2 regions of the Microbulbifer sp. JSM ZJ756 genome follow, and region 2 is predicted to be linked to the other one. Evidence: riboswitches for the same ligand, from Rfam matches in the RefSeq annotation. Region 2 holds a riboswitch; the other holds the start of a gene.

Region 1 (5,687 bases), on a different contig from region 2:
CTCGAAAATTGTGAACGGCTCGCAGTCCACCGGGCATTCCTCGCGCAGGGAAACCCGCTGCCGACGGAGTACCTCCAGCAGGGCCGGCAACAGGCGCCGGTTGTCGATATCGCCCTCCGGGGCCAGGAACAACCCCCGCTCAAAGCCGGCCAGCGCCGGCTCCAGCTCCCACAGCTCAGTGGCGGCAACGGCCCGCAGCTGCCCCACCTCCCCGGCCTCGAGCTTGCCCTGTAGTTCGCGCTGGAATTGCAGCAACTCGCTGCGGTCACGGCCGTGTGCCACCAGCACACTACCGGCCTGGCGAAACCCCACCGGGGAACCGCAGAGGAGCTGCAGGCACCCGCTCCATTCCCGCCATAGCACCAGGCTGCGTAGGCCCAGCTCGTATACCGAGCGTTCGCTGTGCACCAGTTCTGAAAGCGGTGAAATCATTCCCGCAGCGGTCCAGCAGGCACCACTCGGGCGCGCCAGGCTGCCCGCCTCGAACAGGGTGATATCCAGCCCGCGCAATGCCAGGCGCCAGGCCAGCAGGCGCCCCATCAGGCCGCCGCCGGCGATGGCGACGCGGGGACATTGGTTGGAGACAGTCAGGGTCATCGGTTTTCCTGTGCCGGGAGCTCTCGAATGCCGAAGTTGCGGCGCGCTGCATCAGCCCTTGTGATACAGCTCGCTGCCCATGTCCTTGAACTTGAGCGCCATTTCCTCCATGCCCTGTTCCGCCTCAAGCTTGCGGGAATAGTCCCGCACATCCTGGGAAATTTTCATGGAGCAGAACTTGGGACCACACATGGAACAGAAATGCGCCACCTTACCGGATTCCTTCGGCAAGGTTTCATCGTGGTAAGTGCGTGCACGCTCCGGATCCAGGCCCAGGTTGAACTGGTCTTCCCAGCGGAACTCGAAGCGGGCTTTGGACAATGCATCGTCGCGCTGCTGCGCGCGGGGGTGGCCCTTGGCCAGGTCCGCGGCGTGGGCGGCGATCTTGTAGGCCATCAGCCCCTCTTTTACGTCTTCCTTGTTGGGCAGGCCCAGGTGTTCCTTGGGCGTCACGTAACAGAGCATGGCGCAGCCGTAGGTACCGATCAGTGCAGCCCCGATACCGGAAGTGATATGGTCATAGCCCGGCGCGATATCAGTGGTCAGCGGACCGAGGGTATAGAACGGCGCGCCGTGGCAGTGCTTGAGCTGCTCATCCATGTTTTTGCGGATTTTGTGGATGGCCACGTGGCCCGGCCCCTCGATCATGGTCTGCACGTCGTGGCGCCAGGCAATTTCAGTCAGCTCACCCAGGGTGTGCAACTCACCGAACTGGGCCTCGTCATTGGCGTCGGCAATACAACCCGGACGCAGGCCATCGCCGAGGCTGAAGCTCACATCATAGGCTTTCATGATCTCGCAGATTTCCTCAAAGTGGGTGTAGAGGAAATTCTCCCGGTGGTGGGCCAGGCACCACTTGGCCATGATGGAGCCACCGCGGGACACGATGCCCGTGACGCGTTTTGCGGTAAGCGGCACATAGCGCAGCAGTACCCCGGCGTGAATGGTGAAGTAGTCCACCCCCTGCTCCGCCTGTTCCACCAGGGTATCGCGGAACACTTCCCAGTTCAGGTCTTCGGCAACCCCATTCACTTTTTCCAGGGCCTGGTAAATCGGTACCGTGCCGATGGGGACCGGTGAATTGCGCAGGATCCATTCGCGCGTCTCGTGGATATTCTGGCCCGTGGACAGGTCCATCACCGTATCCGCGCCCCAGCGCGTGGACCACACCAGTTTCTCCACCTCCTCCTCGATGGACGAGGTGACTGCGGAATTGCCGATATTTGCATTCACCTTGCACAGGAAATTGCGCCCGATGATCATCGGTTCCAGCTCCGGGTGATTGATATTGGCGGGGATGATCGCGCGCCCCTCCGCCACTTCACGGCGCACAAATTCCGGGGTGATCTGTTCCGGGATAAAAATGCCGTCGCGGGCTTTGCCGTAATCGGATTCCGCCAGCACTTCGCCGGCCGCGGCGCGGCCCATATTCTCGCGCACGGCAATAAACTCCATTTCCGGGGTAACAATGCCCTGGCGGGCATAGTGCATCTGGCTGACATTCTGCCCCGCCCGGGCGCGGCGCGGGGACGGCAGGTTGTCAAAGCGGATATGGTCCAGGCCCTGGTCGGCCATGCGCTGCTGGCTGTAGGCCGCCTGCCGGGTGGTCAGTACCTCGGTATCGCCGCGGGCCTCGATCCAGGCCTGGCGCAACCGGGGCAGGCCGTCGCGCACATTGGGCCGGTAGTCCGGATCGGAATACAGGCCGGCAGTATCATAAACCCGCAGTGGCGCGTTGGGCTCCAGTACCGGGTTGCTTTCGTCACCACCCACCACACTGTCGCCCAGGCAGATTTCGCGTACGCCAACACGGATATCGGCGCTGTCACCCTCCAGGTAGATCTTGCGGGAATTGGGAAAGGACTGGGCGGTAAGGTTGTCGAGGAAAACCCGGGCAGATTCGCGGCTTTCCGCGCGGGATTGTCCACTTTTTTTCGTGGAATCCCGTTCGCTGGACTCTCGGTTCGCGTCGACCGGCGTATCGGTTTCTTGAGACATGCTGACCCCTTTGTATTGCGCGGAAATGCGCAACGTGGCGCTTTTTCGCGGAGAGTGGCGCCCGAGCGCCCGGGGAAGAATCAGCAGAGAGGAAAGTCGTGTAATGACTTTTTCGGTAGCGGGGAATTTATGGTGAAAACCCCGCGCTCACATATGTAGCGACTTCAGATCTTGTTCCCTACGCGGGGGTTACCCCGATCAGGTTCAACGGATCTCGCAACAGCGATCTCAGCCCACAGGCACTCCGACAAGTTGTGCCGGAGTATAGTGGATGATCCGCGCCCTGGACAAGGCCGGCCAACAGTATTGTGAACCGGGGCCAAGAGAGGGTCAGATTACCAGGGATTTCTGGTAGCTCATCTCGCGAATGGCGTAGCGCACACCTTCGCGCCCTACCCCGCTCTCTTTCACCCCGCCAAAGGGGAAATGCTCCGCGCGGAAGCCCGGGCCGTCGTTTACAGCCAGCAGCCCTACATCGAGAGCGTTGAACAGCTGCTTGGCCAGGCCCAGGTCACGGGTGAAAACCCCGGCCTGCAGCCCAAAGGGACTGTCATTAACCAGCCTGATCACCTCGTCGATGCTGTCGAACGGGCGCAGCGGGATAACCGGCCCGAAGGTCTCGTCTGCCACCAGGGGCGCGTCGTCCGGGATCCTGTCGATAACCGTGGGCCACAACAGGTTGCCCTCGCGGCGATGCCCACACAGCACCCGCGCACCCCGGGTCACCGCATCCTCGACACGTCCGTGCACCTCGTCTGCGGCGGCAGTGTGGATCAGCGGGCCAACAAAAGTATCTTCCGCCATCGGGTCGCCGACTTCCAGGCGGGCGGTAGCATCCAGCAGCTTGCCGGTGAAAGCTTCGTAAACCTCGCGCTGCACAAACAGGCGCTTGGCCGCAGTGCAGCGCTGGCCGGCAGTGGCGAACCGCTGGTTGATGGCCGCGGATACCGCCGCATCCAGGTCGCCGTCCGCCATCACCACCAGAGGATCGTTGCCGCCCAGCTCGAGCAGCAGTTTCTTGTAACCGGCCGCTGCGGCAATGGCATTGGCCGCCGCCGTGCCGCCGGTAAAGTTGACTGCCTGCACCTGCGGGTGCGCCACGGCGTAGCTGGTGGCGGGAATATCCGGCACCAGCATCTGCAGTACGTTGCGATCCATACCGGCGCGATAGCAAAGCTCCACCAGGAATTCCGCCGAACGCTTGTTCTGCGGGCCTGGCTTGAACAGGATGGTGTTGCCCGCGGCAAATGCCGGACCGATCTTGTGTACAGCGATATTGATGGGGAAATTAAACGGAGTGATACACAGTACCGTGCCCAGCGGCTTCCACAACACCACGCCGATGCGCTCACGCTGCGGAGGGTAGGCATCGGAATCCAGTGCCTCGCCGTTTATGGCGCGCGCTTCCATGGCACTCGCCAGGGCTGTGTTGTACGCGCGCTCGATCTCCACCCGGCTGTCACTGATGGTCTTGCCGGTCTCGGCGGTAATTAGCCTGGCCAGGTGATCGGCGTGCTCACGGAGCAGGCCAGCAAGCCGCAACAGGATATCGGAACGCTCGAATGCTGGTGTGGCTGACTGTACCGCACGCCCCGCCACCAGTTGGCCAATAACTCGCTCGACATCGTCGCGGTCAGCAAAATCGTACTCTTCGATCAGCTCACCGTCGTAGGGATTGAGGATGCGATAATCGGCCATGGCGGCGCTCCAGTTAATTCACAATCAGTTGATAGATGATTCGCAGGCCGGCAACCAACAGTGCCAACCGCATCAGCCGGAAGAACAGCCTGCTGTCCAGGCGGTTGAGCATGGCGATGCCGATCCGGGTTCCCACCACCGCTGCCAAGGTCAACAGCAGTATCAGCCCCAGGTGATCGGAAAAGGCAAAGCCCAGGTAGATGAACGCGGGCACCTTGAGCGCATGGCACCAGGCCTGCATGACCGATTTATTCGCCACCACCTCTTTGGGCGAGAGGTCCCTGCGCACAAAAAAGGCCGCCAGCAATGGATCCACGGCGCCTGCCAGTATGCCCAGCGTCCCGGTTCCGATCCCGACCCAGAAATAATTGCGCGGGGCCAGGCGGATTTCCGGCAGTTTCTTCGGTTTCAATACGGTGTAAAAAATCAGGACGGCAAGTAGCGCCATCGGCAACTGCTGCCAGTCCAGGCTTGCCAGTCCCATGGTCATAACCGCCGCACCCAGGGTACAGCCGGCAAAAAAGGGCAGGCAGAACTCCCAGCGGATGTGCTCGCGCACATAGTAGATCCGCGCGAGATTATTCATCAGCTGTACCGCACCGTGAATCGGCACCAGCATCCGCAGCGGGATCGCCACATTGAGTGCGGCAAACATCAGCACACCACCGGCACCACCGGTAACCGCCGATATAAATGCACTGGCGACACAAACCGCCAGCAGCAGCCCCAGCGTCACCGCCGACAGGGAGGACAGCGACGATAGCGAGGACAAAAAGGAGAATTCGGCGAATTCCGGCACGGCACGGTCTCTACAGCAGCGCCGGGGCCCGGCATTGTTGAGTCTTATCGTGGGCGAACCCGTCGATGGCGAACCCGTCGATGGGCAGTCTAGCCGCAGCTACCAGCCAAACCCAGTAGTCACCGGACCACGACTGGTTAAATCAGGACATACTTGCAACACCGGCCAGACAATCCCTGTACGCCGGGGCCAGCCGCTGCCATGCATAGCCGGAAAAATCCGGTGACGGGCACAGTGCGGCACCGGCGGCCATACGGCCTATTTTATCGACTGCCTCGCGGACGTCCCGGTAGCGGCTGGTAACGGGGTAAAACTCGGGGTAGGCCTGCTCGTCCGGTACCAGGGGCGAGCACCCCAGCGCGCAGGCCTCCATCACTGCCAGCCCCTGGAACTCGTGGTGGGCGGTGGACAGGAATACATGGCTGCGCGCCAGGATCTCCAGGTACTGCCGCCGGCCGGGCAGGAATCCCACCCGCCCCAGCCGATGGGCAAACTCCCGCCGGATAGTGGCGAACTCCCCGGGACTGTTGCGAAAGGATTCCCCCAGCAGGTGCAGCCGGTAGTTCACCTGCCCCTCCTCCAGCCCTTGCAGTAT
Region 2 (5,687 bases):
CGCAGGGCTTCTGTAGCGCGGTAATCCAGTTCCACTTCGAGGCCGGTGGTTGCCCCGCCAGCAGCGTTGGTAAGAAAATCGTCGAAGGAGAAATCCGCGGGGTCGAACACCGACTGCTTGGCCTGTACGTCACTGCGATCCTGGTAGAAAGCGGCCAGTTGCGCCTGCAGACGGTTGTCCAGCCAGGCGCCCTTGATCCCCAGTTCGTAGTTGAGCAGTTGCTCGGTGTCGAACTCGAAGGCATCGCGGCCGATATCGGGGTTGGTGGCGGAGGCCGAAATGATCCGGCCGTTGACGCCGCCGGCCTTGTAGCCACGGGAGACAGTGCCATAGACCAGGGTATCGGCAATACCGCGGTATTCCAGGGTGATATCCCCACTCCAGAGGTTGTCGTTATTGCCGGCATCAACCGCCAGTGAATCGGTGTAATCCGCATCCCGCTGCTCGAGGCGCAGGCCGGTCACCAGCGCGAGAGTCTCGCCCAGGCTGGTGCGCAACTGCCCGTACAGGGCCTGGTTGGCGGTTTCAAATTGGCTGGTAAAGCTCTGGTTACGCTGCAGGTCCTCGCTTTCATCGCGCAGGTAGATCCCGGCCACCCAGCTGCTGCGGCCATTGAACAGTGCTGTCTGTTCGGTGGACAGCAGGCGCAAGTCTGCACTCAGGTTGCTGCGGTCGCGCAGGTAATTGTCGGTGGAGCTGTATTCCCACGGGTGGAAGCCCACATAAGTCCAGTCTTCGTCGTAACCGTACTCGGTATCCGAGCTGGCCACGCTGACGGTGGACTCCAGGGTAAACAGGTCACTGCCGGACCAGCGGGCAACCAGTGAACCGGCCAGGGTCTCCTGGCGGTCCCAGCCGGGCTGGTCCGACAGGGTCTCGCGGGTGTTGTACAGCGAGAAGGCGTCGTAGCCGTTGTCCACGTCGATATAGAGCGCGGTGATATCCAGCTGCAGGTCGTCGCTGGCCTGGTAGCGGAGCTTGCTGCGCAGGATCGACTCATCGATATTGTTGGTGTCTTCCCGGCCCAGGTAGCCGTTATCGATGTAACCGTCCGACTGCTGGTTGCGGGCGGCCAGGCGATAGCTCAGCCTGTCGGTCAGTGCACCGCTGCCCACCGCAGACAGGGTGCGGCCATTGTATTCGGCCACCTCTGCGGAGACCTCTGCCATGGCCGTGTCTGTGGGCGCATTGCTGGTCATGGTGACCAGGCCGGCCAGGGCGTTGGCGCCGTAGACCGTGCCCTGCGGCCCGCGCAGGATCTCCACCTGGCCCATATCCAGGGTGCTGGCGGCCAGCCCCAGGCCGGTAAAATCGATGCCGTCGATAATCAGGCCCACGGACGGGTTCACCGGGTCGATAAACTGGCTGCGCTCTCCGATACCGCGAATCTGGATAAAGCGGCCCCGGGACGCGCCGGCGGCAAAGTTGACGTTGGGGGCCAGGTTGAGCAGCTGGTCCAGGTTGCCCGCGCCGCGGGCGCCGATGGTGGCACTGTCCAGCACACTGGCACTGGCCGCCAGGTCGAGCTGGCTGGTGTCGCGCAGCTGGCTGGTGACGATGACCTCTTCCAGGTCCCGGGTGCCGGATTCGGTCGCGGCCGCTGGCAGGGCGGACAGGCTGCCGGCCAGCGCGACTGGCATTGCGACTGAGAGGGCGATGGGTCTTATTCTGGATGGGCGATTCATGGTTCTCTCTCGGCAAAAGCTGAAGTGAAAGAGACCCGGGCTGCGACGTGAGGAGGCTATTCTTGGACTTACCTATTCCTACGCCGGTATTAACCGGATCAGGTTCAAGGGTTCGCGCTGTGGTGTCTTTCGATCACCGCGCATCTCAGGCCGAAGCCACCCCTAAGGTGTTGCGGGCGCGATCATAACAGAAGTTATGCTGGTTAGTAATTAGGCGGGGCGCCTGTAGCTTCCCTGCTGACCATTGCAGCCAGGCAGCTGGCACTCGACGGGAAACCACATTGAAACCCTGGAGCCCCACATGAAACCCGGCAATTTTTTCACGCAGCTACCGGATGCGCTCGACGCGGAGGTGTTTGAGGATGTGCTGGCAAGCGGCCCGGTGCGAATCGAGCGGATTGTCTCCCGGGGCCAGGTTACCCCACCCGGGGAGTGGTACGACCAGGAAGAGGGTGAGTGGGTAATGGTGTTGCGGGGCAGTGCGCACATCGCCTTTGCCGACGGCCGCGAGGTGGTGCTGGGCGAGGGGGATTACCTGGATATTCCGGCCCGCATGCGCCACCGGGTCAGCTGGACGGACCCGGATTGCCAGACGGTGTGGCTGGCGGTGTTTTACCCTGTGACTTAGGCCGTTAAATGCAGAACGGGTTCCCAGAATGGCTTTCGACTTCACAAACCAGATAGCCATATCCTGTCGATACTAAATTTTACTGATTGGCATAATCCGCGCATCGATTTTGTCCAGGAAAAAAACCCTGATAGCCAAGGCTAACAAGACTAAGAGTCCTGCAGCAACCTGGCCCTGGTTCATGCATATGGAGATAAGAAGGGCCATGCTGATACTCAGGGCAGATGAGTAGAATACGCTTGTTACAACAGCACAACCACAAGCTTCGCAGTAGGTACCATCCTCCAAGAGTCCAACATCAATACTGCATGTTTTACATTGAGGGCACTTTCGATATTTTTTCATTGTCAAACACAATAGGATTTTAAAGCCGGCCTGGATGGCTAAAGTTTTTTTTCTACCAAGCCGGCTGCAGCTCCTGTTAGTTTACTTTGATTTAGCGAACCCTGGAATCCAAGCCCACTGCTGCCTGATAGGTTCCGTAGGACAGTGAAAAATTACCAATGAAATGCTTCGCTAACTTACTCGTCACAAACCTGGTTGCGAAACCAACAGCCACCGGTAGTAGAGCCTGATAAAAACCACCATTTACATTTTTCATTTCCTGAAGATTTAGCTCACGCATTATTTTCTCCCTGGGATGTCAACCATATGCAAGCCCGTAATGCGCTACTTCATTTGGTGCTCGTCCTTGATTAGTAGTTACAATTGAACTTAGCGCTAATTCATCAAGCGCCTGAAAACACTATCCTGCGTGCCGATATAGAACAATAAAAAAATACGCCAGATTAAAATCAAATCAAAGATGACATTTACTATCGAGTGAATAATGCTTGGATGTGGAAAATATTTAAAATAAGATCTATTTCAGCCGGCTAATAATCAACTAATTTTATTTTTATAAATCCTCCCCGCAGAGATAGTTTCAATCCAGTCTACAGGCGGCGCTTACAACTTATTCTTACCCCTGGAGCATTCATAGTAAGCCTCGCTAACAAAGTTATTAGCGAGGCCTCTACCTCTATTATAAGTTGCCGGATCAATCGGCCAGCAAACCACCCGACCGGGCCATTACATGGAAGATATAGCTCTGCTCACGGGTACCGGACAGCAGGTGCGCGCCGGGGCCGCGGGCCCAGATACCCACGTCCTCGCCACCGTGGGTCTCGGCTTCGGTGGGTACCAGTGCTTCCTGGTGGAAGCCCGGTGCAGTGGTGTCCACTTCGGCCAGGTCCCTGCGCCCGTTGCTGGCGGGCAGGCCGTAGCGGACATCCGCATCGGTCTCATCCCCCAGCGCGGCAAAGCCGCGTCCATTGGCATAGCCCAGGGTGGTGTAGGGCTTGCCATCATCGGCCAGTTTCGGTTCCGACTCCGGTTCACCGCGGCTGTCATTGCCGACCACCTTGCCCAGGATGGGATTGCCGCGGGTAGGGTAGCCGGCCATGGTGAATACATGGCTGTGGTCGGCGGTTACGATTATCAGGGTGTCTTCCGGATCGGTATTGTCCATGGCCACCCGCACCGCCCGGGCGAATTCCACCGCATCGGTGAGTGCGTTGTGGGCGCTGCCGGCGTGGTGGCCGTGGTCGATTCGACCGCCCTCCACCATCAGGAAGTAACCGTCTTTGCCCCTCTCCAGCATCGCCAGCGCCTTGCCTGTCATCTCTGACAGGGAGGGTTCGCTCGCAGTGTCTTGCGGGCGGTTCGCCTCGTAGCGCATATGCGAGGGCTCAAACAGGCCCAGCAGTTTGCCGGTGGCCGCCGGGTCCACATCCACAAACGCCTTGCGGTCCTCCACGTACACGGCGGCGCTGGCTTTGCTATCCCGGTTATTTTTTTCCGCGTAGCGCTGCTGCCATTCCTGCACCAGGTTGCGGCCATCCTCGCGCCGGCCCGGCTCACCTTCCAGGTCGGAAACCTCTTTCGGCAGGAACGCGCGCCGTCCGCCGCCCAGCACCACATCGATACCGTCACCGTAGGGGAATTCCACCAGCTGCGCGGCGATATCACGACAGCCTTCCGGGGCACTGTATTCCCAGCCGCGCTCGGCGGCCTTGGCATAGGTGGCCGCCGGGGTGGCGTGGGTGATGCGCGCCGTACTTACCACGCCGGTGCGCTTGCCCAGTCCCTCGGCCAGTTCCAGGGCGGTAACCAGCTCGCGACCACGGCTGGCGGCGCAGTCGCCCCGGGGGACGTCGCCCGTCACACCGAACATGCCCGCCCGGGTTTTCACACCGGTCATGATGGCGCTCATGGTGCCGGCCGAATCCGGGGTCTGCTGGTTGGTGTTGTAGGTTTTCACCAGTCCGGCAAACGGCATTTCCTCGAAGCTGAGCCGGTATTCCTCACCGCTCATACCCTGCTGCTGGCCGGCCAGGATGCGTGCGGCGGTGACCGTGGAGATACCCATGCCGTCGCCCACGAACAGGATGATATTTTTCGCTGCCCCGGGTTTGTTATTGATCGGCTGCGCGGCGGATTTTTCCAGGTTTTCCTGGCCGCCGGTAAACCAGCTGCTGTCGCGCTGTGCCTCGGGCAGGCTGGGTGCACTGGCGAAGGCGGGGATAGAGAGTGAGGAAATCAGGGTGCCGGCCAGCGCCAGCGGGGCAATCGGGTTTCGCATGGGGCGGACTGCTCTTATCTGGTTATTCAGGGTGTCGGCCGCGCGCGGACAGTACTGCCAGAACGGCGCGACGCAGGCAGGAGCCTGGTGGCAAATTGTGCCACACTCGCGCCGGCATGCGCGTGACAGTTTGTTGAAGCGGCCCCGCGGTCCGGTCCGCAGCCGCCAGCCGCCGTCCCTCCGGCAGTGCTGTGCACGGGTTTGCGGGGCAGGGAGGGTCAGGGGATAAACTTCACCACGCTCTCGTCCGGGTCGCGGCCCTTGCCAGCGGCCTGCAGGCGCTCGAGATAGTCGCGCCAGAGTTCCTCGTGCTTTTCACACAATTCCCGCAGGTAGTCCCAGGTATAGATGCCACTGTCATGGCCATCGCTGAATACCAGTTTGAGGGCATAGCGGCCCGCGGCTTCCACGTTGTCGATGCCCACATGGATTTTGCCATGCACCAGCACCCCCTCACCGGGACCGTGGCCACGCACTTCGGCACTGGGGGAGTATACCCGCAGGTACTCCGCCGGCAGGGTGTACTCCCGGTCGGGGTACACCAGCTGCAGGCTGTTTTCGCCGCGGTTGAGGCGGATACGGGAGGGCTTCATGTCAGAGGATAAACCGCGAAAGGTCTTCGTCCTGGCTCAGCTCACCCAGCTGGCTGTCGACGTAAGCGGCATCGATGGTAACCGTCTTACCGGCATCGCCGGCGTCGAAGGAAATTTCCTCCAGCAGTCGCTCGAGCACTGTGTGCAGGCGTCGCGCA

The links. A riboswitch is a leader RNA that binds a small molecule or an ion and turns the genes downstream of it on or off. The one in region 2 is predicted to bind thiamine pyrophosphate.
Region 1: another riboswitch for thiamine pyrophosphate. It lies ahead of thiC (phosphomethylpyrimidine synthase ThiC); the one in region 2 lies ahead of ACH6CX_RS08090 (TonB-dependent receptor).

What each region holds. Positions count from the first base shown of each region.
Region 1 covers NZ_JBISER010000002.1:218,942-224,628, reverse strand. The annotation lists gene thiO (glycine oxidase ThiO) at 1-597, opposite strand, end outside; gene thiC (phosphomethylpyrimidine synthase ThiC) at 649-2,595, opposite strand; TPP riboswitch at 2,754-2,852, opposite strand; gene safD (sulfoacetaldehyde dehydrogenase SafD) at 2,926-4,293, opposite strand; gene ACH6CX_RS04980 (sulfite exporter TauE/SafE family protein) at 4,307-5,092, opposite strand; gene ACH6CX_RS04975 (DUF3524 domain-containing protein) at 5,235-5,687, opposite strand, start outside.
Region 2 covers NZ_JBISER010000003.1:405,861-411,547, reverse strand. The annotation lists gene ACH6CX_RS08090 (TonB-dependent receptor) at 1-1,685, opposite strand, end outside; TPP riboswitch at 1,744-1,859, opposite strand; gene ACH6CX_RS08085 (cupin domain-containing protein) at 1,987-2,313, shown strand; gene ACH6CX_RS08080 (hypothetical protein) at 2,750-2,938, opposite strand; gene ACH6CX_RS08075 (alkaline phosphatase) at 3,353-4,936, opposite strand; gene ACH6CX_RS08070 (gamma-butyrobetaine hydroxylase-like domain-containing protein) at 5,155-5,529, opposite strand; gene hslU (ATP-dependent protease ATPase subunit HslU) at 5,531-5,687, opposite strand, start outside.